3 regions of the Streptomyces sp. NPDC102467 genome follow, and region 1 is predicted to be linked to each of the others. Evidence: riboswitches for the same ligand, from Rfam matches in the RefSeq annotation. Region 1 holds a riboswitch; each other region holds the start of a gene.
The links. Region 1 has a riboswitch for cyclic di-AMP ahead of ACIREE_RS28695 (transglycosylase family protein). Riboswitches for the same ligand answer to the same signal wherever they lie in the genome.
Positions count from the first base shown of each region.

Region 2: linked by a shared signal. The riboswitch ahead of ACIREE_RS17685 (M23 family metallopeptidase) and the one ahead of ACIREE_RS28695 (transglycosylase family protein) in region 1 are both predicted to bind cyclic di-AMP.
Region 3: linked by a shared signal. The riboswitch ahead of ACIREE_RS34345 (peptidoglycan DD-metalloendopeptidase family protein) and the one ahead of ACIREE_RS28695 (transglycosylase family protein) in region 1 are both predicted to bind cyclic di-AMP.

Region 1 is NZ_JBIWKA010000014.1:179,899-187,128, reverse strand. It holds gene ACIREE_RS28715 (exopolyphosphatase) at 1-365, opposite strand, end outside; gene ACIREE_RS28710 (DUF501 domain-containing protein) at 362-886, opposite strand; gene ACIREE_RS28705 (septum formation initiator family protein) at 939-1,433, opposite strand; gene eno (phosphopyruvate hydratase) at 1,547-2,833, opposite strand; gene ACIREE_RS28695 (transglycosylase family protein) at 3,150-3,857, opposite strand; cyclic di-AMP (ydaO/yuaA leader) riboswitch at 3,862-4,009, opposite strand; gene ACIREE_RS28690 (transglycosylase family protein) at 4,191-5,222, opposite strand; gene ACIREE_RS28685 (cytochrome P450) at 5,384-6,610, opposite strand; gene ACIREE_RS28680 (nucleoside triphosphate pyrophosphohydrolase) at 6,690-7,230, opposite strand, start outside.
Region 2 is NZ_JBIWKA010000008.1:19,523-26,752, reverse strand. It holds gene ACIREE_RS17710 (rodlin) at 1-304, shown strand, start outside; gene ACIREE_RS17705 (hypothetical protein) at 364-651, opposite strand; gene ACIREE_RS17700 (alginate lyase family protein) at 863-2,089, shown strand; tRNA gene ACIREE_RS17695 (tRNA-Met) at 2,161-2,234, shown strand; gene ACIREE_RS17690 (PP2C family protein-serine/threonine phosphatase) at 2,403-3,503, shown strand; cyclic di-AMP (ydaO/yuaA leader) riboswitch at 3,748-3,905, shown strand; gene ACIREE_RS17685 (M23 family metallopeptidase) at 3,917-4,957, shown strand; gene ACIREE_RS17680 (aldo/keto reductase) at 5,051-6,007, shown strand; gene ACIREE_RS17675 (PrsW family intramembrane metalloprotease) at 6,023-7,230, opposite strand, start outside.
Region 3 is NZ_JBIWKA010000019.1:124,542-131,771, reverse strand. It holds gene ACIREE_RS34365 (Glu/Leu/Phe/Val dehydrogenase dimerization domain-containing protein) at 1-388, shown strand, start outside; gene ACIREE_RS34360 (TetR/AcrR family transcriptional regulator) at 443-1,096, shown strand; gene ACIREE_RS34355 (SIMPL domain-containing protein) at 1,100-1,858, opposite strand; gene ACIREE_RS34350 (SGNH/GDSL hydrolase family protein) at 2,018-2,842, opposite strand; gene ACIREE_RS34345 (peptidoglycan DD-metalloendopeptidase family protein) at 2,959-3,705, opposite strand; cyclic di-AMP (ydaO/yuaA leader) riboswitch at 3,711-3,876, opposite strand; gene ACIREE_RS34340 (tyrosine-protein phosphatase) at 4,262-5,059, shown strand; gene ACIREE_RS34335 (DUF6126 family protein) at 5,072-5,248, opposite strand; gene ACIREE_RS34330 (helix-turn-helix domain-containing protein) at 5,241-5,876, opposite strand; gene ACIREE_RS34325 (aspartate aminotransferase family protein) at 5,961-7,230, opposite strand, start outside.

The DNA of each region.
Region 1 (7,230 bases):
GCACCCGTGAAGGAGAAGGCCGCCTCCTCGTCACCGGTGATGACCTCCGGCTCGACGCCGAGGATGTCCAGGACGCCGCGGACGAAGTCGTCCCGGTTCGAGGCGTCGCGGGACGCGGACGTGGCCACGAAGCGGATGCGCTCCGCGCCGTGCTCCTTGATCACGGCGGCGTACTCGCGGCAGGCCGCGAACGTGCGCTCCAGCGCCTCGGGGGCCAGGCGCCCCGTCCGGTCGACGCCCTGACCGAGCCGCACGATCGTCATCCGGCGGTCCAGATCGATCAGTTCGCTCGTCTCCGGGTCCGCGTCCGCGACGAGGAGACGGATCGAGTTCGTACCGCAGTCGATGGCGGCGACCCGGGTCACTCCGTCACCTCCGCCGACACGCACGCGCCCTTCTTCCACCACTGCGGCAGCATCGCGATCGCCTCGTCGCCCAGCGGGTTCACACCCGGCCCTGCCGCCAGCGAGTGCGCCACCAGGACGTGCAGGCACTTCACGCGGTCCGGCATGCCGCCCGCACTCGGGAAGTTCTCCAGGACCTCCATGGCGTCACGGCGCGCGATGTAGTCCTCGTGGGCCGCGCGGTACTGCCGCGCCAGCTCGGGGTCCGTGCCCAGGCGCTCCGTCATCTCCTTCATCACGCCGTTCGCCTCCAGCGTGCCGATGGCCGAGGCCGCGCGCGGGCACGTCAGGTAGAACGTCGTCGGGAACGGCGTGCCGTCCTCGAGCCGCGGGGCCGTCTCGACGACATCCGGGTTGCCGCAGGGGCAGCGGTGCGCGATGGCCCGCAGGCCGCGCGGCGGGCGGCCGAGCTGCTCCTGGAACGCGCGGATGTCGGCGTCCGTGGGCGCCGTGGACTCGGTCTGGGGCGGGGGCGTTTCCATGCCTGTCTTTCACTTCGGTGTGTGCGGGGAAGGGGCGGGGGCGGTACGGCGGTCAGTTTGCCCGGTCGGCCTTGTCGACGCCGTCCCAGACGTTCGAGTACCAGGGACGGTCGGTCTCGCCCTGCTCGGCGCGCTCCGCCGCGGTGGACCGCGCGTCGGGCACCACGTACCCGGTCTCGCCCGGCATCACCATGTGCAGGCGCTCGCGGATCCGCTGCTCGGCGTACGCGTCGTCCTGCCAGCGGGCCTTCTCGTCCCGGAGCCGGTCGACCCGGTCCTTCGCCTCCTGCTGCTGGCGCTGCAGGTCCGCGATCTCGCCGCGCTGGGACACGTACTGCCTTATCGGGTACGCGAGGGCGACCACGAGCGTGCAGACGACGAGGGCGAGCAGCGCGGCCCGCCCGGTGAGGCGGGAGCGGCGGGCCTGGCGCTTGTTCTGCGAGCGGTAGACGCGCTCCGCGGTCTGCTCGCCGAGCACGCGCAGCCGGGTGGCCGTGGAGAAGCGGGCCGAGTCGTCGCGGCCCCTGCTTCGGAGCTTTCCCGGCATCGCCTGTCCGCCTCCCCGTCTGACTGTCCGGCTGCCTACGTACGTACGTCCCCGCACACGGTACGGGACCGAGTGCGGGGACGTACGGAACTACCGGCTCACGCGGGGGCGGGTCAGCCCTTGTAGCGCGGGAAGGCCGAACGACCGGCGTAGACCGCCGCGTCGTCCAGGATCTCCTCGATGCGCAGCAGCTGGTTGTACTTGGCGACGCGCTCGGAGCGGGCCGGGGCGCCGGTCTTGATCTGGCCGCAGTTCGTGGCGACGGCCAGGTCGGCGATGGTGACGTCCTCGGTCTCGCCGGAGCGGTGGGACATCATGCACTTGAACCCGTTGCGCTGGGCCAGCTCGACGGCGTCCAGGGTCTCGGTCAGCGAGCCGATCTGGTTGACCTTGACGAGCAGGGCGTTGGCCGAGTTCTCGTCGATGCCGCGGGCGAGGCGCTCCGGGTTGGTGACGAACAGGTCGTCGCCGACGATCTGGACCTTCTCGCCGAGCTTCTCGGTGAGGACGGTCCAGCCGGCCCAGTCGTCCTCGTACAGCGGGTCCTCGATGGAGACGAGCGGGTACGCGGAGACGAGCTCCTCGTAGTACTCCGTCATCTCGGCGGCGGAGCGCTCCTTGCCCTCGAACTGGTACTTGCCGTCCTTGTAGAACTCGGAGGCGGCGACGTCGAGCGCGAGAGCGACCTGCTGGCCGGGGATGTAGCCGGCCTCCTTGATCGCCTCGAGGATGAGGTCGAGGGCCGCGCGGTTCGAGTCCAGGTTCGGGGCAAAGCCGCCCTCGTCGCCGAGACCGGTGGACAGGCCCTTGGCCTTCAGCACCTTCTTGAGGGTGTGGTAGACCTCGGTGCCCCAGCGCAGCGCCTCGGAGAAGGACTCCGCGCCGATCGGGGCGATCATGAATTCCTGGATGTCGACGTTGGAGTCGGCGTGCGACCCACCGTTCAGGATGTTCATCATCGGGACGGGCAGCAGGTGCGCGTTCGGGCCACCGAGGTAGCGGAACAGCGGCAGGTCGCTGGCCTCGGACGCGGCGTGCGCCACGGCGAGGGAGACGCCCAGGATCGCGTTGGCGCCGAGCGAGCCCTTGTTGTCGGTGGCGTCCAGGTCGAACATCGCCTGGTCGATCAGGCGCTGCTCGGTGGCGTCGTAGCCGACGAGCTCCGGGCCGATCTGCTCGATGACGGCGAGGACGGCCTTCTCGACGCCCTTGCCCTGGTAACGGTTGGGGTCACCGTCACGGAGTTCGATGGCCTCGAAGGCACCGGTGGAGGCGCCGGACGGAACAGCAGCACGACCCGTGCTGCCGTCGTCGAGGCCGACCTCGACCTCGACCGTGGGGTTGCCTCGGGAGTCCAGGATTTCCCGGGCTACGACGACGTCGATGGACGGCACGAGCATCTCCTTCTGGGATGTGACACAACAGTGCGGGCAGGGTGGCCCGCACCCATGAGCGTAACCGGCTCCGAGGCATCGGCCAGCCGACCGCCCGCCTTGTGGACAACGCCGACAGCGAAATGTTCCTTAACGGAACAAAGACAGCGACCTCCGTCCCGGATGCCGGGACGGAGGTCGCTGAAACGAGCGGCCCTCGGGGTGAAGCGGCGGCCTGACCCGGCATCCGCCGATGCCGAGCCGAACCGACGCCTCCCCTGTAAGCCCCCATGCGCTCCTATAGGCAGGCCGTAACAACAGGGCCCCTATAAGAAGGACGGGCTTACTTCAGGTGCAGCTGCTGGCCCGGGTAGATCAGGTCGGCGTTGCTGACGATGTCCTTGTTGAGCTTGAACACCTTCTGCCAGTCGGTGCCGTGCGCGTCGGCGATCTTGCTGAGCGTGTCGCCGGTCTTCACCTTGTACTCGCCGTCGCCCTTCTCGACCTTCTTGCCGGTCGGGGTGGTGACGGTGTCCTTCTTCGACTCCTGCTGCTGCGGCTGCTGGCGCTGCTCGGAGCGGGTCGTCGTGGAGGAGTCGGAGCGCTCCTGCTGCTGCGGCTGGGACTGCTGCTGCGAGGAGTCCGACGAGGATCCGGCCGGGGCGGAGTTGCTCGTGTCGGCGCCGGACAGGCCCACGCCACAGCTCGGCCAGGCACCCTTGCCCTGCGCGGCGAGAACCTTCTCGGCGACCGATATCTGCTGCGCCTTGGACGCCTGGTCCGCGGAGGACGCGTAGGAGGTGCCGCCGTACGCGGCCCAGGTCGAGGACGAGAACTGAAGGCCACCGGTGTAACCGTTGCCCGTGTTGATGGACCAGTTGCCACCGGACTCGCACTGCGCGACCGCGTCCCACTCGGAGGTGGAGGCGGCGGAGGCCGAGGTGGCGCCCATCAGCGGGACGGCGACAGCGGCACCGGCGACGCCGGCGAGCGTGGCGACACGGACAGCCTTGGACGGGCGGCGGTGCTTGCCCTTGCTGGAAAGCAGCATGGAGAGATCCCCTCACCGACGCCTACGAGGTGAGCTGTCGGGTTCGGACCAGTGAGTGTCCGGCCGCGCATCCTTGTGCGCGGCTTAACCCCAAGCCGGTTTCCCGGCACTTACCTTGGGTCCCCCGCTCCTGCCTACGGCGCTGACGCGTCGACTGTTCCCGTACGGGCGTCGGCAGGATTCGGCGTGACGTCCAACGGGGCCCGCTGTGGCGAGCGGTGACGACCGTAAGCAGTCGATCCGCCCTATTTCAAAGACGATCAGGGTCTTTGAGACTCATGTCTCACTCTCGCAAAAGTGGACATACGCGCCCCAACCGTCTCTGAACTCCCGCTACTTTTCGACCGTTTCGAGGCCAAGATCCAGACTCTGACCAGGAAGGATGAGGTCGGGGTCGGAGCCGACCGTCTTCTTGTTCAGGTCGTAGAGCGCATCCCACCCGCCGCGCACGTCCTGAGCGTCGGCGATGTCCCAGAGACTGTCGCCGGAGCGCACCGTGTACGCCTCCTCGGTGCGGTCCTCCTCGCGCGAGGCGTGCCGTCCGTCGCCCGTACGGGAGTCGGAGGTGTCGTCCGCGGCGGGGTCGCCGCGGTGGCGGCCGGCGGAGTCGGCCCCGGACTCGTCGGAGGCGGAGTCACCGGAAGCGGAGCCGGAAGGGGACGGCGTCGCGGAGGACGTGGGGTCGTCGGCCCGGCCGGACTTGTCCGACCCGCCACCGTCTTTGCCTGCGGCGTCATCCGACGCGTCATCCGACGCGCTGTCGCCCGCCTTGTCGCCCGCCTTTCCACTTGCCTTGCCACTTGCGTCGCCGCTCGGCTCGTCGCTGGAGTCGCCACTCGGATCGCCGCTCGCCGTGTTACCGGAGGTATCCCCCGAGGCCTCGGCTGACGGCTCGTCCGACACCCCGAGCCCGACCCCGACGGAGGGATCGGCCGGGTCGGACGCCTGCGGGGAGACGGTCGCGCCCGGGTCGACATCGGCCGACTCGTCGCCCTGGGTGAGACCCGCCACGAGCGAGCAGCTCGGCCAGGCGCTGGGCCCCTTGGCCTTGAGCGCCTGCTCGGCGACGGCGATCTGCTGGGAGCGGCTGGCCTCGTCGGCGCTCGGCGCGTAGTCGAGGCCGCCGTACTGCTCCCACATCTCCTGGGAGAACTGCAGTCCGCCGAAGTAGCCGGTGCCCGCGTTCAGGCTCCACTGGCCACCGGACTCGCACTCGGCGAGCTTGTCCCAGGTGGTGGTGGAGGCGGCGCTCGCGCTGGTTGCCGCGAGGAGCGGTATCGCGATGACGCTGCCGGTGACGCCGGCGGCGACGACGAGAGCAGGGGCCTGACGGGGGCGACGGTGTCGACCGTTCCCGGAGAGCATGCGGTTGCCTTTCGCGAGACTGATGCAGCAGCACGCGACGGGTGATGTGGTGGTGCTTGTTGTGCATGTGTCGCGATGACTGGTGAACGTAGCGGGACTCGAACGCTTGTCACAAGTCGATGCAGCGCAGATCACGTCAAAGTCACAGAGTTGACTGGTCGTCAGTTCTGCTGGGGTGTGAACTCCACCGGCAGCGTGCGCAGTCCGCGCATGATGAGCCCGCCCCGCCAGCGCAAATCGGCGGGATCCTGGGCAAGTCGCAGGTCCGGAAGGCGCGTCAGAAGGGTGCGGAGCGCAGTCTGTCCCTCCAGTCGCGCGAGGGGAGCGCCGAGGCAGTAGTGGATGCCGTGGCCGTAGCCGAGATGCTGATTGTCGCGGCGGGAGAGATCGAGAATGTCCGGATCGGTGAAGCGCGCCGGGTCCCGGTCGGCGGCGGCGAGCACGACGAGGACCGGGTCGCCGGCGGCGATGTCCTGGCCGCCGATGCTGAGCGGCTCCGTCGCGAACCGCCAGGTCGCCAGCTCCACCGGGCCGTCGAAGCGCAGCAGTTCCTCTACGCCGGTCTCCAGGAGCCCGGTGTCGCCCTCGGCCAGTGCCTGCTGCAGTCGCTCGCGCTGTTCCGGGTGGGTAAGCAAGGCATATGCCCCGTTACCGACCAAATTGACCGTGGTTTCGAAACCGGCGAAAAGCAGGATGAATGCCATGGCCGCGGCCTCGTTCTCGGTGAGGTGCTCACCTTCGTCGGAGGCGCGGATCAGGCCGGAGATCAGGTCGTCGCCCGGCTCGTTGCGCTTGCGGTGGATCAGCTCGGCGAGATAGGCGCGCATCTTCTTCACGGACCGGGCGACGCCGCCGCGGGGCCCTCCCCCGTGCCGGATCATCATGCCCGCCCAGTCCCGGAAGTCGTCCTGGTCCTCGCGCGGGACGCCGAGCAGGTCGCAGATGGCGTAGATGGGGAGCGGGAAGGCGAAGTCGTGGATCAGGTCGGCCTCGCCGTTCGCCGCGAAGCGGTCGATGAGGTCGTCCGCCAACTCCTGCACACGGGGAGCGAATTCGGCCACCGTGCGCGGGGTGAACGCCTTCGAGACGAGGCGGCGCAGGCGGGTGTGGTCCGGCGGATCGATGTTCAGCAGATGCGTCATCAGATCCGCCTTGCGCTCGCCCGGGATACCCGTCTTGCCCTTCGCGTGGGACGGCCCGTCGTGGTGGTCCGGATTCTTGCTGAGCCGCTGGTCGGCGAGGGCCTGGCGGGCATCCGCGTACCGGGTGACCAGCCAGGCCTCGACGCCGCTGGGAAGGGTCGTACGGTGCACGGGGGCGTGCTCGCGCAGCCATGCGTACGCGGGGTAGGGGTTGGTCGCGAACTCCCAGTCGAAGAGTTCGGGCATCGCGGCGGGGACAGGGCTTTCGGTCACCTCCCGACCGTATCCGGCGTCCCCGGAGCGGGTGACACGACCGTGGACGGCCCTAGGGGCGGTCCGGCCCCTCCAGCCCCTCCAGCCCCTCCGTCGAGCGGATCGCCGCCCGGTACGCGCGTGCCGCCGCCCTCAGGGCCGCCTCCGGGTCCTCACCGGACGCCTCCGCGCGCAGGGCCAGGGCCAGCAGCTCGTAGCCGATGCCCCGGCCCGTCGGGACGGGGACGTCGAGGCCCGCTGTCCGCACCCGGGAGCCGAGCTTCGCGGCGAGGGCCAGGCCGGGCTGGCCCACCGGGACGCCGTCCGTGACCGAAGCGCGGCGCTTGGCCTCGCCCTTCTTGCGCAGCCAGATCTCCCTGACCTCTTCCGGCGTGGACGCGCTCTCGTCGCCGAAGATGTGCGGGTGGCGGTGGATGAGCTTCTCGACGATGCCGCCCGCCACGTCGTCGATCGAGAAGGGGCCGGCGTCCTCGGCGTCCTCGGCGTCCTCACCGGCTTCGCCGGGCGCCTCCTCGGCGATACGGGAGTGGAAGACGACCTGGAGGAGTACGTCGCCGAGCTCTTCCCTGAGCTCCGCGCGGTCGCCCGTCTCG
Region 2 (7,230 bases), on a different contig from region 1:
GTCGGCCAGCGGCAACGGCGCCCAGCAGGCGTACGGCAACTCCTCTGCCAAGGGGGACCAGAGCCCGCAGCTCACCCTGGTCCAGGGCACGCTGAACAAGCTCTGTGTCGGCCTGCCGGTCAAGGCGAACGTCCAGAACATCGTGGGTCTGGTCAACGTCGGCGTCCAGGACATCCCGGTCCTGTCGGCCCCGCAGAACCAGCAGTGCTCGGAGAACGCGACGCAGGCCAAGGAAGACGAGCCGCTGTCGCACATCCTGGACGACATCCCGGTCCTCGCGGGCAACGGCGTGCAGAACCACTGACACACCTGAGGGGCAGCTGCTGAGCGCAGCTGCCCCTCACGCGTGTCCGGATGCCCTGGTCAGCTGCCGAGCAGGTTGGTGACCGGCGCCACCAGGTCCGTGACCTGGTGCAGCTCGCTCAGCTTGTTCAACTGGTTGAGGCCTTGGAGCTGCTCGGCCGTACGGGGCACCTCGTCGCGGTGCGCGGCGGGCACGGCCATGGTGGAGACCGCGTCCAGCGTCGCGGTGGGGGAGATCATGTTGCTGGACGGGTCGGGCAGCGTGGCGGCCCCCGCGGCCGGTGCGGCGATCGCGGTGGAGCCGACTGCGAGCAGAACCGCGGTGATAACTCGTCGAGTTGAGGTCATGTCTCCATAACTGCACGCAGGACATGGCGGACACGGGACAAGGAAGCCCCCCACTCGACAGGTCTAAACGCCGGTCGGCCGTGCGACAGGACCGTGCGACGGCCGGGTGGCCGGGCTCCCGACCGGCGCAACAGATCCTGCGCCGCCGGCCCGCACGGGTCACGCTGCCAGTGACCGAACCGGAGGTACCGGAGGCATGGCGAGGTATGGCATGGCAGCGGGCAGGCGGGCGCGCAACGTATCGCTGGGGTTCCTCGTCCCGGCTCTGATGGGCGCCGTCGCGGCGTGCGGCTCGTCGGCCGGCACCGCCGCGGACGTCGCGGCACACCCCGACACCCGCCCCGCCGGCCACGCCTTCGCGCACCCCGGCGTGCTGGTCGGCACGGCGCAGCTGACGGCCGTCCGCGACCACGTCGCCCGTAAGGAAGAGCCGTGGCTGTCGGCGTACAAGGAGATGAGCACGAGCAAGTACGCCGCCCTCGACTACAAGGCGAAGCCGTACGCCGTCGTTCGGTGCCCGCCCGACACCCGGCCGGGCCAGGGCTGCGTGGAGGAGCGCGAGGACGCCATCGCCGCCTACACCCAGGCGCTGCTCTGGAACATCACCCGTGACAAGGCCCACGCCGTCAAGGCCGTGCAGATCCTGGACGCCTGGGCGGGCACGGTGAAGCGGCACACCGAGGGCAACGCCGGGCTGCAGACCGCCTGGGCCGCCACGTCGTGGGCGAAGGCCGCCGAGCTGATGCAGTACACGTACGACGGCTGGCCCGACGGCCAGGAGCTGAAGTTCCAGCGGATGCTGCGCGACGCCTACCTGCCCGGGGTGCGCGGCGGTTCCGCCGACTTCAACGGCAACTGGGACCTGGTCATGGCCGACGCCACCATGAGCGTGGCGGTCCACTTGAACGACCGGGCCGCCTTCGACCAGGCCGTGCAGCACTTCAGGACCCGCGTCCCCGCGTACTTCTACCTCTCCTCCGACGGGCCGCTGCCGGTGCGGCCCGCGGGCAGTGACATCGACACCCCGCAGAAGCTACAGACGTACTGGTTCGGGCAGAAGACGTTCAAGGACGGGCTCGCCCAGGAAACCTGCCGCAACTTCAAGCACGCCAGTTACTCGCTCGCCGCGACCTCCCACATCGCCGAGACCGCCTGGCACCAGGGCCTCGACCTGTACGGAGAGGTGAAGGACCGGCTCGCGGCGGCGCTGGAGTTCCACTCCAAGTACCAGCTCGGCGCCACCGCCCCGGCCTGGCTGTGCGGTGGCAAGGTGCAGCGGGACATGGGGCCCGACACCGAAGTGGCGCTCAGCCATCTCCGGGGACGCCTCGGGATGGAGCTTCCGGAGACCGAGAAACTCACCCGGCAGCAGCGGCCCGAGGGCACGGACGATTTGTTCGTGGCATGGGAAACGCTCACGCACGCGCAGGCCGCATAGCGGCCGCCGCCGTGGCCGCGGGGAGCGATTGGCTTTCACCGTCCCGGATGGCGTAGTGTTGCATTCATCGCCGCGGGGTGGAGCAGCTCGGTAGCTCGCTGGGCTCATAACCCAGAGGTCGCAGGTTCAAATCCTGTCCCCGCTACTGAAGGCAGAGGCCGGAATCTTTCGAGATTCCGGCCTCTGCCTGTTTGCGGGCCTCGGTGGCTTTACGGGATTGACCCGGACGGAGCAGTAATGCTCGCCCCCGGCCCGCCTTCCGGGAACCCTTGGTGAGACGCCGGGTATCGGCCGCGGACGTGGCGGGAGACAAGTGGTGGGGCAGCGAGGAGGGCGGCACGGACTCGGGGCGGATTCCGTCGCCACGCGTGCCTTTCTCCGCGTGCTGCCCCTGCTGCTGATCGTCGGCGGTGCGGTCTACGAGTACTGCACGCCGTCCGGGTTCGCAGGGTCTCCCCTGTTCAGCGCGGCGCCCCTGGTCGTCGCCCCGTTCTTCTCGCTGGGCAGCACGATCATGGCCGGGGCCGTCTCGATCGGCGCCATCGTCGCCGTACACCTCAGATACTCGTTCCACTCCGACGTCTACACCGAGATGGCCACCGTGGCCACGGTGTGCGTCCTGGCCTGCTTCATCAACCGGATCGTGCGCCGCGGCGACGAGCAACTCGCCTCGGCGTGGCAGATCGCGGAGGCGGCCCAGCTCGCGGTGTTGCCGGAGCCGGCCGGGCGGATCGGCGGCCTGGCCATCGCGGCCCGGTACGAGGCGGCGCAGGCCGACGCGTTCATCGGCGGCGACCTGTACGCGGTGCAGGACACTCCGCACGGCGTGCGGCTCGTGGTCGGGGACGTACGCGGGAAGGGCATGGGTGCGGTCGCCGCCGTGGCCGTCGTCATCGGCGCGTTCCGTGAGGCCGCCGAGCAGGAGGGCAGCCTGGAGGCGGTCGCCCAGCGCCTGGAGCGGGCGCTGGCCCGGGAGGGCGGCCGGCGCCGCGGCATCGACGACTTCGAGGGCTTCACCACCGCGGTGCTCGCCGAGATCCCGCACGGCGGCGACGTCCTGCGCATCCTGAACCGCGGGCATCCCGAGCCGATCGTGGTGCTCGGCGACGGCACGGTCCAGGTGATCGAGCCCGCCGAGGCGGCGCTGCCGCTCGGCCTGGGCGAGCTCGGCTCCTGGCCGGACCGGGCCACCGAGGCCGGCTTCCCGCCCGCGGCGACGCTGCTGCTCTTCACCGACGGGCTCTCCGAGGCGCGGAACGCGAGGGGCGTCTTCTACGACCCCGCGGCCCGGCTCGCCGGCCGCGTCTTCCCTGGGCCGGGGGAGCTTCTCGCGACGCTGGCCGAAGAGGTACGCCTGCACACCGGGGGCGGCGCCAGTGACGACATGGCGCTGCTCGCCGTACGGCGTCCTTGATCGATGTCACGAGGGGTGACCGCACGACACCACTGCGCATAACAATTGACACTACGTCAGAAACTGACGGGTTTGGGATGCGCCGGAACCGGCGGTCAACTCGCCCGATTGCGCCCGCTCGTGCCCCGTTAAGTCCAGGCCGTGAACGTGAACGATCAATGGGAACGGCTTGGAATTACTGTCGGCTGTCTATTAACGTTCGATAACGCAGCGCGGTCGTCCCAGCCGTCACTAGCGACGGCTCCGTGCGCACACGCTTAATCCCGAAAGGGAGCCGGGGAACCACCAACTTGGGGTGAATCAGGCATCGTTCCGTCGCTTTTCGGGCGCCGGACGTGCTCGTAGGAGACCTTCCTGCTCCGAACCCGTCAGCTAACCCGGTAGGCGAGAAGGAAGGAAAGGAGAGCGCCCCCGTGGCGTCGAACCGCCCTGCCCCCGAGTTCTCCGGATTCTCCGCCGACCCCGCCGATGGCGGGTTCGGTGTCGAGCAGGAGACCTGGGAGGAGTGGAATCCCACCGAGGAGTCCGTCCGTCCCGTCCGCGGCAAACACCGCGTAGCCCGGCAGCGCGGCGGCCTCGCGCGCAGCTCCACGGTCCTCGGTGTCGGCGTGATCGCCGCCGTCGGCGCGGGCGGCATCGCCAGCGCGCAGGGCGGCAAGCCCGCCGTCCACATCTCCATGCCCGACCTCTCGGCGGTCAAGGACTCGCTGCCCGAGGCGAAGTCGCTGCCCGGCGTGGGTGCGCTCATATCCGACGGCTCCGACTCCTCGTCCGGCGCCGCCTCGGCCACCCCGCTCACCACGGTGGGCAACGGGCAGTCGGACGCGGGCGAGACGCTGCGCGCCCGCATCATGCAGCAGGCCGAGACCCAGCAGAACGCCGCCGACGCCACGGCGCAGGCCGCGGTTCAGAAGGCCGCCGCCGAGCAGGCCGCCGAGGAAGCGTCGGCGAAGCAGGAGAAGGCCGAGGCCAAGGCCGCCGCCGACAAGAAGAAGGCGGCGGAGGAGGCCAAGAAGAAGGCCGAGGCCGAGCGCCTCGCCAAGCTGGCCAAGAGCTTCAAGCTCCCCGTCGCCTCGTACACCATCACCGGCACCTTCGGGCAGCCCGGATCCATGTGGTCCTCCGGCTACCACACGGGCCTCGACTTCGCGGCTTCCACGGGTACGCCGATCTACGCCGTCCACAGCGGCACCGTCACCGAGGCCGGCTGGGCGGGCGCGTACGGCTACCGCACGATCATCACCCTCGACGACGGCACCGAGCTGTGGTTCTGCCACCAGTCCTCGCTCAACGTCAGCGCCGGACAGAAGGTCTCCACCGGCGACGTCATCGGCCGCGTCGGCGCCACCGGCAATGTCACCGGGCCCCACCTCCACCTGGAGGTCCACCCCGGCGGGGACGCCACCGGCATCGACCCGGCGGTGTGGCTGCGCGGCAAGGGCCTCACTCCCTGAGCCCTGTCCGCCCCTGCGGAACACGGGTACGGAACACGGGTACGGAACACCGTGTCCGGAATACCAGGTTCCGTAGGGGCGTTGAAGTCGGGCATGACTTCTTCTCCCGCACTGCGCAAGCTCGGCTCCTCCGACCTGGAGGTCTTCCCGCTCTCCCTCGGCGGGAACGTGTTCGGCTGGACCGCCGACGAGGCCGCCTCCTTCGCGGTGCTCGACGCCTACACCGCCGGGGGCGGCAACTTCATCGACACGGCGGACTCGTACTCGGCCTGGATCGAGGGGAACAAGGGCGGTGAGTCGGAGACCGTCATCGGCAAGTGGGTCAAGGCCCGCGGCAACCGCGACGACGTCGTCATCGCCACCAAGGTCGCCCGCCACCCCGACTTCAAGGGCCTGCGCGGCGCCAACATCAAGGCCGCAGCCGACGCCTCCCTCACGCGCCTGGGCACCGATTACATCGACCTGTACTACACGCACTTCGACGACGACGAGACGATCCCCGTCGAGGAGATCATCGGCGCGCTCGACGAGCTCGTGAAGGCGGGCAAGGTGCGCAACATCGCCGCGTCGAACATCTCGCCCGAGCGCCTCCAGGAGTCCCTCGACTTCTCCGACCGCGAGGGCCTCGCCCGGTACGTCGCGATCCAGCCCCACTACAACCTCGTCTCACGCGACACGTACGAGGGCGCCCGGCAGGACATCGCCTCCCGCGCCGGGCTCGCCGCCGTCCCGTACTACGCGCTGGCCGCCGGCTTCCTGACCGGCAAGTACCGGCCCGGCGTCACGGTCGACAGCGCGCGGGCCGGAGGCGCGGCCAAGCACCTGGAGACCGAGCGCGGCCGACAGGTGCTGACCGCCCTCGACGAGATCGCGGGGGCCCGCGGCGCCGAGATCGCCACGGTCGCCCTGGCCTGGCTCGCCGCGCAGCCCACCGTGGCGGCGCCGATCGCGTCCGCGCGCACGGTCGAGCAGCTGCCCGCGCTGCTCGCGGTCGCGGACCTGGAGCTCACGGACGCGGAGCTCGGCCGCCTCACGACGGCCTCCGCCTGACGTCTTGGAAGGGCCTCAGTAGCGGTACGGGTTGTACGCGGGTCCCTGCGGCATCGGTCCCGCGTACACCGGCGGCCGCCACATCGGGGCCGCGACCTGGGAGGCGTAGGCGAGCGCGGACCGCGCGTAGCCGCGCCGCTCCCACAGCGCGTCGAGCAACTCCCGCTCCCGTACGACGAAATCGGCGCCGGCCCGGCCCTTGTGGCCGCGGCGCCTGAGCAGCGCGAGCGACGTCGCGTACCGCTCGTACTCGGCGACCGCCGTCTCCGCCTCCTTGCCTCCGTAGTACGCGGCGTACTCCCGGGCCAGGCGGCGGGCCTTGAGCGAGCCGAGGGCGAACGGCTCGGGCGGCGCGAGCCAGCCCGCGGCGACATAGGCGGGCAGTTCATCTCTCACTGTGCGCAGCTCGCGGTGGCGTACGTACACCGCGAGCCAGGTGACGAGGCCGAACACCGGCACCATGAACGCCGCGTACACCGCGAAGAACCCGTACTCGCCGAAGGACGACGAGCCGTTCCAGAACGCGTGCATGCCCATCGCGGCGAGCAGCCCGGCGAGCGGCAGGAGCACGCGGCGGACCCGGCCGCGGTCGGGCGCCATGACCGCGGCGATCCCGAAACCGATGCCGGTGAGCACCGTGAACAGCGGGTGCGCGAACGGCGACATCACGATGCGCACGAAGAACGTCGCCGCCGTCACCGAGGTCAGGCCGGGGCCCGTGCCGGTCAGCTGGTCGGTGCCGAACGCGTTGCCCAGATACAGGATGTTCTCGGTGAACGCGAAGCCGGTCGCGGTGACCCCGGCGATCACCACGCCGTCGACGATGCCGGTGAAGTCCCGTCTGCGGAACAGGAAGACGAGCAGCACGGCCGCGGCCTTCGCGGACTCCTCCACGACGGGGGCTATGACGGTGGCGCCGAGAGTGTCGGCGCCGGTCGGGTCGGCGGTGGCGGTCTCGATCCAGCGGGTCGCGAAACTGTTCGCGACGATCGCTATCAGGGCCGCCGCGCAGGCGCCCCAGGCGAAGGCGAAGAGCAGGTTCCGCCAGGGCCCGGGCCGCACCCGGTCCAGCCAGCGGAACGCGGATATCAGCAGCGGCACGGGCAGCACGGCCAGGCCGAGCCCGACCAGGAAACCCTCCGTGCCGGTCTGCTCCCGCACCAGCGCCGCGATGACCGCGCCGGACAGCGCGAGCAGCGTGGCGAGACCAGCGGCCCGCACAC
Region 3 (7,230 bases), on a different contig from region 1:
CGACGCCGAGGTGCTCGTACCGGCGGCGGTGTCGTACGCGATCGACGCGGCCGACCAGGACCGGATCACCGCCCGCTGGATCGTCGAGGCCGCCAACATGCCGGTGCTCGCCGACGCCGAGGAGCTGCTCGCCCGGCGCGGCATCACCGTGCTGCCGGACGTCGTCGTCAACTCCGGGACGAACGCCTGGTGGTGGTGGACCCTCTTCGGTGACATCGGCGCGGACGCGGACGAGGCGTTCGCGTACACGCGGCGTTCCATGCGCGCCCTGATCGACCAGATGCTGACCCGCGCGGAGGCGGACGGGACGACCCCACGGGCCGCCGCGCACGCCATCGTCGCCGACCGGCTGCCCGTCATCGCGGAGCGCTTCGGCTGGTACAGGTGACGGCGGCGGTCGCACCGTCGGTCCGGTGCGCGGGGGAACAACTAGGGTGGCCGCGTGGCTAGAGTCCGGTTGAACGTGACCGAGCGGCGCGAGGAGTTGTTGCGGGCCGCCATCGAGCAGATCGAGGCGCGTGGGGTCGCGGCCGTGCGCATCGCCGACGTGGCGTCGGTGCTCGGGGTGAGCAACGCGCTGGTGCTGTACCACTTCTCGACGAAGGAGAAGCTCGTCTCGGCCGCCTTCACGTACGCGGCGGAAAACGACCTCGCCCGGCTGCGCAAACTCCTTGCACGCCGCACCACGGCGCTCAAACGGCTGCGGGCGGCGGTGCGTTGGTACGCGCCGACGGGCCAGGCCAAGGGGTGGCGGCTGTGGATCGAGGGCTGGGCGGCGGCCCTGCGCGAACCGGCGCTGCGCGAGGTCACCCGCGACCTCGACAGGCGCTGGAAGGCCGCGCTCACCGAGGTCGTCGCGGAAGGGGTCGCGGCGGGCGAGTTCACCTGCCCCGACCCGACGGGGACGGCGCTGCGCCTGACGGCCCTGCTCGACGGGCTCGCCGTGCAGATGACGGCGTACGACGGGACGGTGTCCCGGGCCCGCGCACAGGAGTGGGTGGACGAGGCACTCGCCCGCGAACTGGGCTTGCAGCGCGCGGAGTTGACGCGCCGCACGACGATCCAGGACCAGGGCCCTACTGACGGCCGGCCGTAGGACTCAGTTCAGCTCGTACACCGCTGTCACGCTCACCGCGTCCTCGATCTCGCCGGGTGCCACCGGCACCTTCGCCGCCGACTGCTCGAAGGCTGCCGGGGGGACCTCCACCGGCCGGGGGCGGCCGCTCGCGCCCTCCTCGAGCGAGACGAGCCTGCCGAGCCGGTGACCGCTCAACTTGGCGTACTGGACGGCCTTTTCGTGCGCGTCGGTGTGCGCGGCCGCCCGCGCGGCGGCCCGCAGCCGGCTCGGGTCGGCGACGTCGAAGACGACCGCGTCGATCCGGACGGCGTCGCCGGTCGCGTCCGCGATCCGCTGGATGAGCTCGCCGGTCCGCCGTACGTCGCGGACCTTGACGGAGAACGACTGCGCGGCCCGGTATCCGACGACCCGCGCGGCCCCGCCCGCCTCGCGATCGGTCTCGTACACGGGCGAGACCGCGAGATGCTCCGTGCTGATGTCCCGGTCGGCGACGCCCGCCGCGCGCGCCGCGGCCGGCAGCGCGTCCGCGGCGCGGCTCTGGGCGGCCAGGGCTTCCTTCGTGGTGCGCCCGGTGGCCTCGACGCCCGCCGTCACGGTCGCCATGTCCGGCGCCGTGGCGGCCCGGCCCTCGCCGGTCACGGTCAGGGTCGCGGGCTTCGGCGCGCGGGCGGCGACAGCGGACGGCGTCTGCTGCGGCGCGGCGACGGCAGGCACCGCCGACAGCGCCAGGGCGAGCAGCGCCCCGGCGAGGGCGGCGCGGTGGCGGGTGCGTGGAGACATGGGATCGGGGTCCTTCCCGGTCGGGCCCGCCGACGCGGCGGGCAGCCGACATCCCAGCACCCGCACCCGTCCGACCCGTTCACGCCACTCCGCCCGGTCACCTCGACGGACCTCTCACCACCCCCAGGACCCACCCCGGGAGCCACCCCCGGGAGGAGATCAGGACGCGGACTCCAGATGCATCTTGATGGTGTGCGGATCCACGAATCCCTTCGCCACCACACGGTCCCCGGAGGACTCCCCGCGCAGCCGCCGCCCGATCCACGGCACCAGGAACTCGCGCGCCCAGTGGATGTCGTCGCGCCGCACCTCGAACGTGCCGCGCGACGGAAGCATCGGCCAGACCTGTTCCGGGTCGGCGGGCACATCGACGCCGAGCGCCTGTCCCGCGCGCAGGGCGACCCGGGTGTGCCCCTCGGCGGACAGGTGGAGCCGGTCCCCGTCCCAGGCCCGGCGGTCCTGGATGGACTTGAGGGACCACAGGTCGAGCACCGGGCAGTCGTAGCGGTCGGCGATCGCGCGTATGTGCATGTTGTACGTGGCGATCTTGCCGCGCATGTGTTTGAGGACGGCCACGTCACGGGTGTCGAAACCGGTGGCGACCATGACGGTGCCGGCGGCTTCGGCAAGGCGTGCCACGGCCCTCTCGAAGCGCTCGGCCACGTCGTCCGGGTCGGTGCCGGGCCGGATGATGTCGTTGCCGCCGGCGACCAGCGTCACCAGGTCGGGGGCGAGCTCGACGGCCCGCGGGACCTGGTCCTCGACGATCTGGTCGATGAGCTTGCCGCGTACGGCGAGGTTCGCGTACTGGAAAGTGTCCTCGGCCACGCGGTCGTCCAGGAGGACGGCGAGCCGGTCGGCCCACCCCACGAAGCTCCCGTCGGGCCCGGGGTCCCCGACGCCTTCGGTGAAGCTGTCCCCCACCGCCGCGTAGGACCGAATCGTGCCGCCTCTGAGTGATCTCGATTCGTTTGCCACGACCACACATCTTTCACCCTCGGGTGTGGCCTACGCGACCGTAACCAGGGGTTGACGAGCGGTGAGAAAACGCACTCGGCTCCCGGGGAATAACCCAGGGAGCCGATCGGATCGTGCGCGGGTCAGATCGAGACGCCGTGCTCGCGCAGGTACGCCAGCGGGTCGACGTCCGAGCCGTAGCTCGGGGACGTACGGATCTCGAAGTGCAGGTGCGGTCCCGTCACGTTGCCGGTGGCGCCGGAGAGGCCGATCTGCTGGCCCGCGGTCACGGTCTGCCCGGCGGAGACGCCGAGCGAGGACATGTGGGCGTACTGGGAGTAGCGCCCGTCGGCGTGCTGGATGACGACCTCGTTGCCGTAGGCGCCGTCCATGCCCGCGGAGACGACGGTGCCGGCGCCGACCGCCTTGATGGCCGTGCCGGTGGGCACGACGAAGTCGGTGCCGGTGTGGTAGCCGCTCGACCACATGGAACCGTTGGAGTGGTACGGCGTGCCGATGGAGCCGTCGACGGGCTTCACGTAGTCCGCCGTGGACGCGGTGGACGCCGTGGTCGTAGCGGCCGCGCCGTCCAGGGCGAGCTTCATGCCCGGCTTGATGACGCCGGCGTCGGCGCCGACGACGTCCTTGTTGCCGTCGTAGAGCTTCTTCCAGCCGCCGTCGACGTGCTGCGCCTCGGCGATCTTCGAGAGCGTGTCACCGGCCTTGACGGTGTACGTCTTCGCGTCGGTGGCGGCGGAGTCGGTCGCCGCGTGGGCGCCGGTGGCACCGATGAGCGGCAGGGCGAGCGCGGCGCCACCGGCCGAGGCGACGGCGGCGGCGCGGGTGACGCGCTGGGACTTGGGGCGGCGGTGCTTTCCCTTGGCGGGCATGACGCGTTTCCTCTCCGTCGCCTACGAGGTGAGCTGTCGGGTTCGGACTGGAGCTGCCCGGCCGTATCCGGTGCCCGGATACGACTTCACCCCTAGCCGCATGGGGAATTCCCTCGGCGGCGTACTGCCTGTGGGTCCCCCGTTCCTGCCGTCACGGGTCGTTGTTCGGAATCCGGGCGGCGGCAGGACTAGGCGTTCCGTCCGGAGTGAGTGGTGACCGTAAGACGACGGGAAAGGCGGTGACAAGCGGCGAATTCGCCCACGAGGCCGCTTTCTTGATCGTCTGGGCGTTTCCTGTGTCACCCTGCGTCGATGTCCGTGCTTTACCAGCGCCTTACCTTCAGGAATTCCCAGGACAAGAATTTCGGGCGGCCACCACGGACCGTTACGGCTATGAGCCTGCTCACGCACAGGTAGGCAATGCACCTTTATTTGCCGACAGTTTGTAATGAGTAGTGTCAAAACGGACAGAGGGTTCGCCCGGGAATGCGTGTCGTATCGTCAGGAGCGCGCCCGCCGGCGAGTGACGCCGGAGCCCTGACCGGGAGGAGCCCCCGTGACACAGCACGCCCCGTCCACCGAGCCCGAGCTGTCCGGAGTGCGCAACTTCCGCGACGTGGGCGGTCTTCCGGCCGTGGACGGCCGGCGCGTGCGCCCCGGCGTGCTCTACCGCAGCGGCCATCTGGCCCATGCCACCGCCGAGGACGCCGCGTTCCTCGCCGGGCTCGGCCTGCACACCGTCTTCGACTTCCGCAACGCCGCGGACCAGCGCCTCGAGGGCGCCGACGTCGCGCTGCCCGGGGTGCGCAATCTGAACCTGCCGCTGACCGACCCCGCGGACGGCGCCGAGTTCTGGCAGATGGTCCGCGACGGTGACATAGAGCAGCTGCGCACCCTGCTCTCCGAGGGCCGCGCGGCCAACCGCATGATCACGTCGTACCGCTCGATCGTCTCGCAGCGCACCGCCGAGCACAGTCGCGTGCTGCACGCGCTCGCCGAGGACAGCGTGCCCGCACTGATGCACTGCGCGGCCGGCAAGGACCGCGCGGGCCTGTCGATCGCGGTGACGCTGCTCGCCGTCGGCGTGGAGCGCGACGCCATCGAGGCGGACTACCTGGAGTCGAACGCGAAGCACCGCCGCTACAAGGTGCGCCGCAGCAGCGCGGCAAGCGACGCCTACTCCCCCGAGGTCATGGAGCTGCTCAGCCCGCTCTTCGACGCCCGCGCCGCCTACCTGCACGCGGCCTTCGAGACCATCGAGCAGACCTGGGGCGACACGGACCGCTACTTCGAAGAAGGCCTGGGGCTCACCGCGGCCGACCGCGACCGGCTGCGCGAGCGCCTCCTCGTCTGACCCCGCCCTCGGCTACTTGCCCCCGCCCAGCGTGAACAGCAGGTAGACGAAGGCGGCGAAGGCGTGTCCCGCGAAGACGTACACGAGGACCCGCACCCAGATGCCGCGCGGCAGCTTGTCCTCGATGTCCCGCCGGGCGGGCTGCCGCTCCCCGGCGCCGTGCTCGGTCGCGTCACTCATGTCAGCCATGTCGGGCCTTCCGGGTCGGACCGGCCGCCGGGCCGAGGCACAGCGCGGCGGTCGGGCTCTGCAGCAGGGTGTGTACGAAGAGGAGTTCGGCGCCGCCGCGGTCCTCGGCGGCGATCCGGTGCGGGGTGAGCGAGTCGAAGTGCGCGCTGTCCCCGGGGTCGAGCCGGTAGGACGTGTCGCCGAGGCGCAGCCGCAGCCGTCCTTCGAGGGCGTAGAGCCACTCCTCGCCGGGGTGCACGCGCACGATGTCGCCCTGCGTTCCGTACGGCACATGGACCCGCAGGGCCTGCATACCGCGGCCGGGCGAGCCTGCCTGGAAGTACGTCCAGCCGCCGGCCTCGGTCGCCTCCATGGCACCGGCCCTGACCACGGCGTCGCGGTCGGTGGGGGTCTCGCCGAGCAGTTCGGAGACCGTCGTACCGTAGATACGGGCGAGGGCGAGCAGCATCGGCAGCGACGGTTGCCGCTGCCCGGTCTCCAGACGCGACAGATGCGCCGGTGACAGGCCCGCGGAGCGGGCGGCGACCTCGAGAGTGAGGGCGGCGCGGCGGCGCAGGGCACGCAGCTGGGGCGCGACGGCGGGCAGCTCCGGGGGTTCCGGTGCCTCCTCCGGGAGGGCAGGGCTCATGGTGTCGATTGAGCCAGAGCCCTACCCGTGGGGCAAATTTTTTGCCCCGGAGGCAAAACCGGACGATGTGGTCCGGGAGGGCGGTCAGCGGTTGGCGACCGCCTGTTTGATCAGCGTCCTGCCGAAGTCCCACATCAGGCCGCCCCCGCTGTGCGCGTCGTCCATCACGGCGGTGAACGCCTCCACGAACCGCTCGACGTCGGCCTCGTCCACCACGAGCGGCGGGATCAGCTTGATGACTTCGAGGTGGTCGCCGGAGACCTGCGTGAGGATCCGGTGCTTCTGCAGCAGCGGCACGACCACCATCTGTGCGAACAGGCCTTTGCGCGCGGCCTGCAGCATGGCCCAACGGCTGCGCAGCTTCAGGGACTTGGGCCTGCCGAACTCGATGCCGATCATCAGGCCGCGCCCGCGGATGTCGCTCAGCAACTCGTAGCGGTCGATGAGCGCGGTGAGGCGTGCCGTCAGCAGCTCGCCCATGGCGCGGGCGTTCGCGACGGTCTCCTCGTCCTCCATGACGGACAGAACGGCGAGCCCCGCGGCCATGGCCTGCGCGTTGGCCCCGAAGCTCGCCGAGTGGACGAGGACCCGGTCCATGGACGAGTAGACCTTCTTGAAGATCCAGTCCTTGCCGAGCGTCGCCCCGACCGGCACGTACCCGCCGGACAGCGCCTTGGCCACGCAGACGAGGTCCGGCTCGACGCCGTCCTCGTGCTGGTACGCGTAGAAGTCGCCGGTGCGGCCGAGGCCGGTCTGCACCTCGTCCGCGATGAGCAGCGCCTTGTGCTGGTGCAGGAGGTCCTGCGCGGCCCGCAGATAGCCGGGCGGCGCCTCGTGCACGCCCTTGCCCTGGATCGGCTCGACGATGAGCGCCGCGACGTCGCCCTTCTTCAACTCCCGTGCCAGCGCGTCGAGATCACCGAGCGGTACGGCCGTGTCGGGCAGCAGCGGCGCGAAGCCGTCGCGGAAACCGTCCTCGCCGTTGACCGACAACGAGCCGGTGGTCAGGCCGTGGAAGGCGTGCGAGCAGAACAGGACGCGGGGTCTGCCGGTCGCGTAGCGGGCGAACTTCAGCGCGGTCTCCACCGCCTCCGTCCCGCTGCTGCCGAAGAACACCCGGTCCAGGTGCGGGCTGTGCGTCAGCAGCTTCTCGGCGAGCAGACCCGGCAGGGGCTGGCAGTCGAACCGGGTCAGGTCGGCGAGCGAGGCGTCCAGTACGTCGTGCAGCGCCTTGCGTACGACGGGGTGGTGGCGGCCCAGGCCCATGACGCCGAAGCCGGCGAGCATGTCCAGGTAGTCGTTGCCGTCCGCGTCCCAGAAGTGCGCACCCTCGGCCCGCTCGTACACCTTGTCG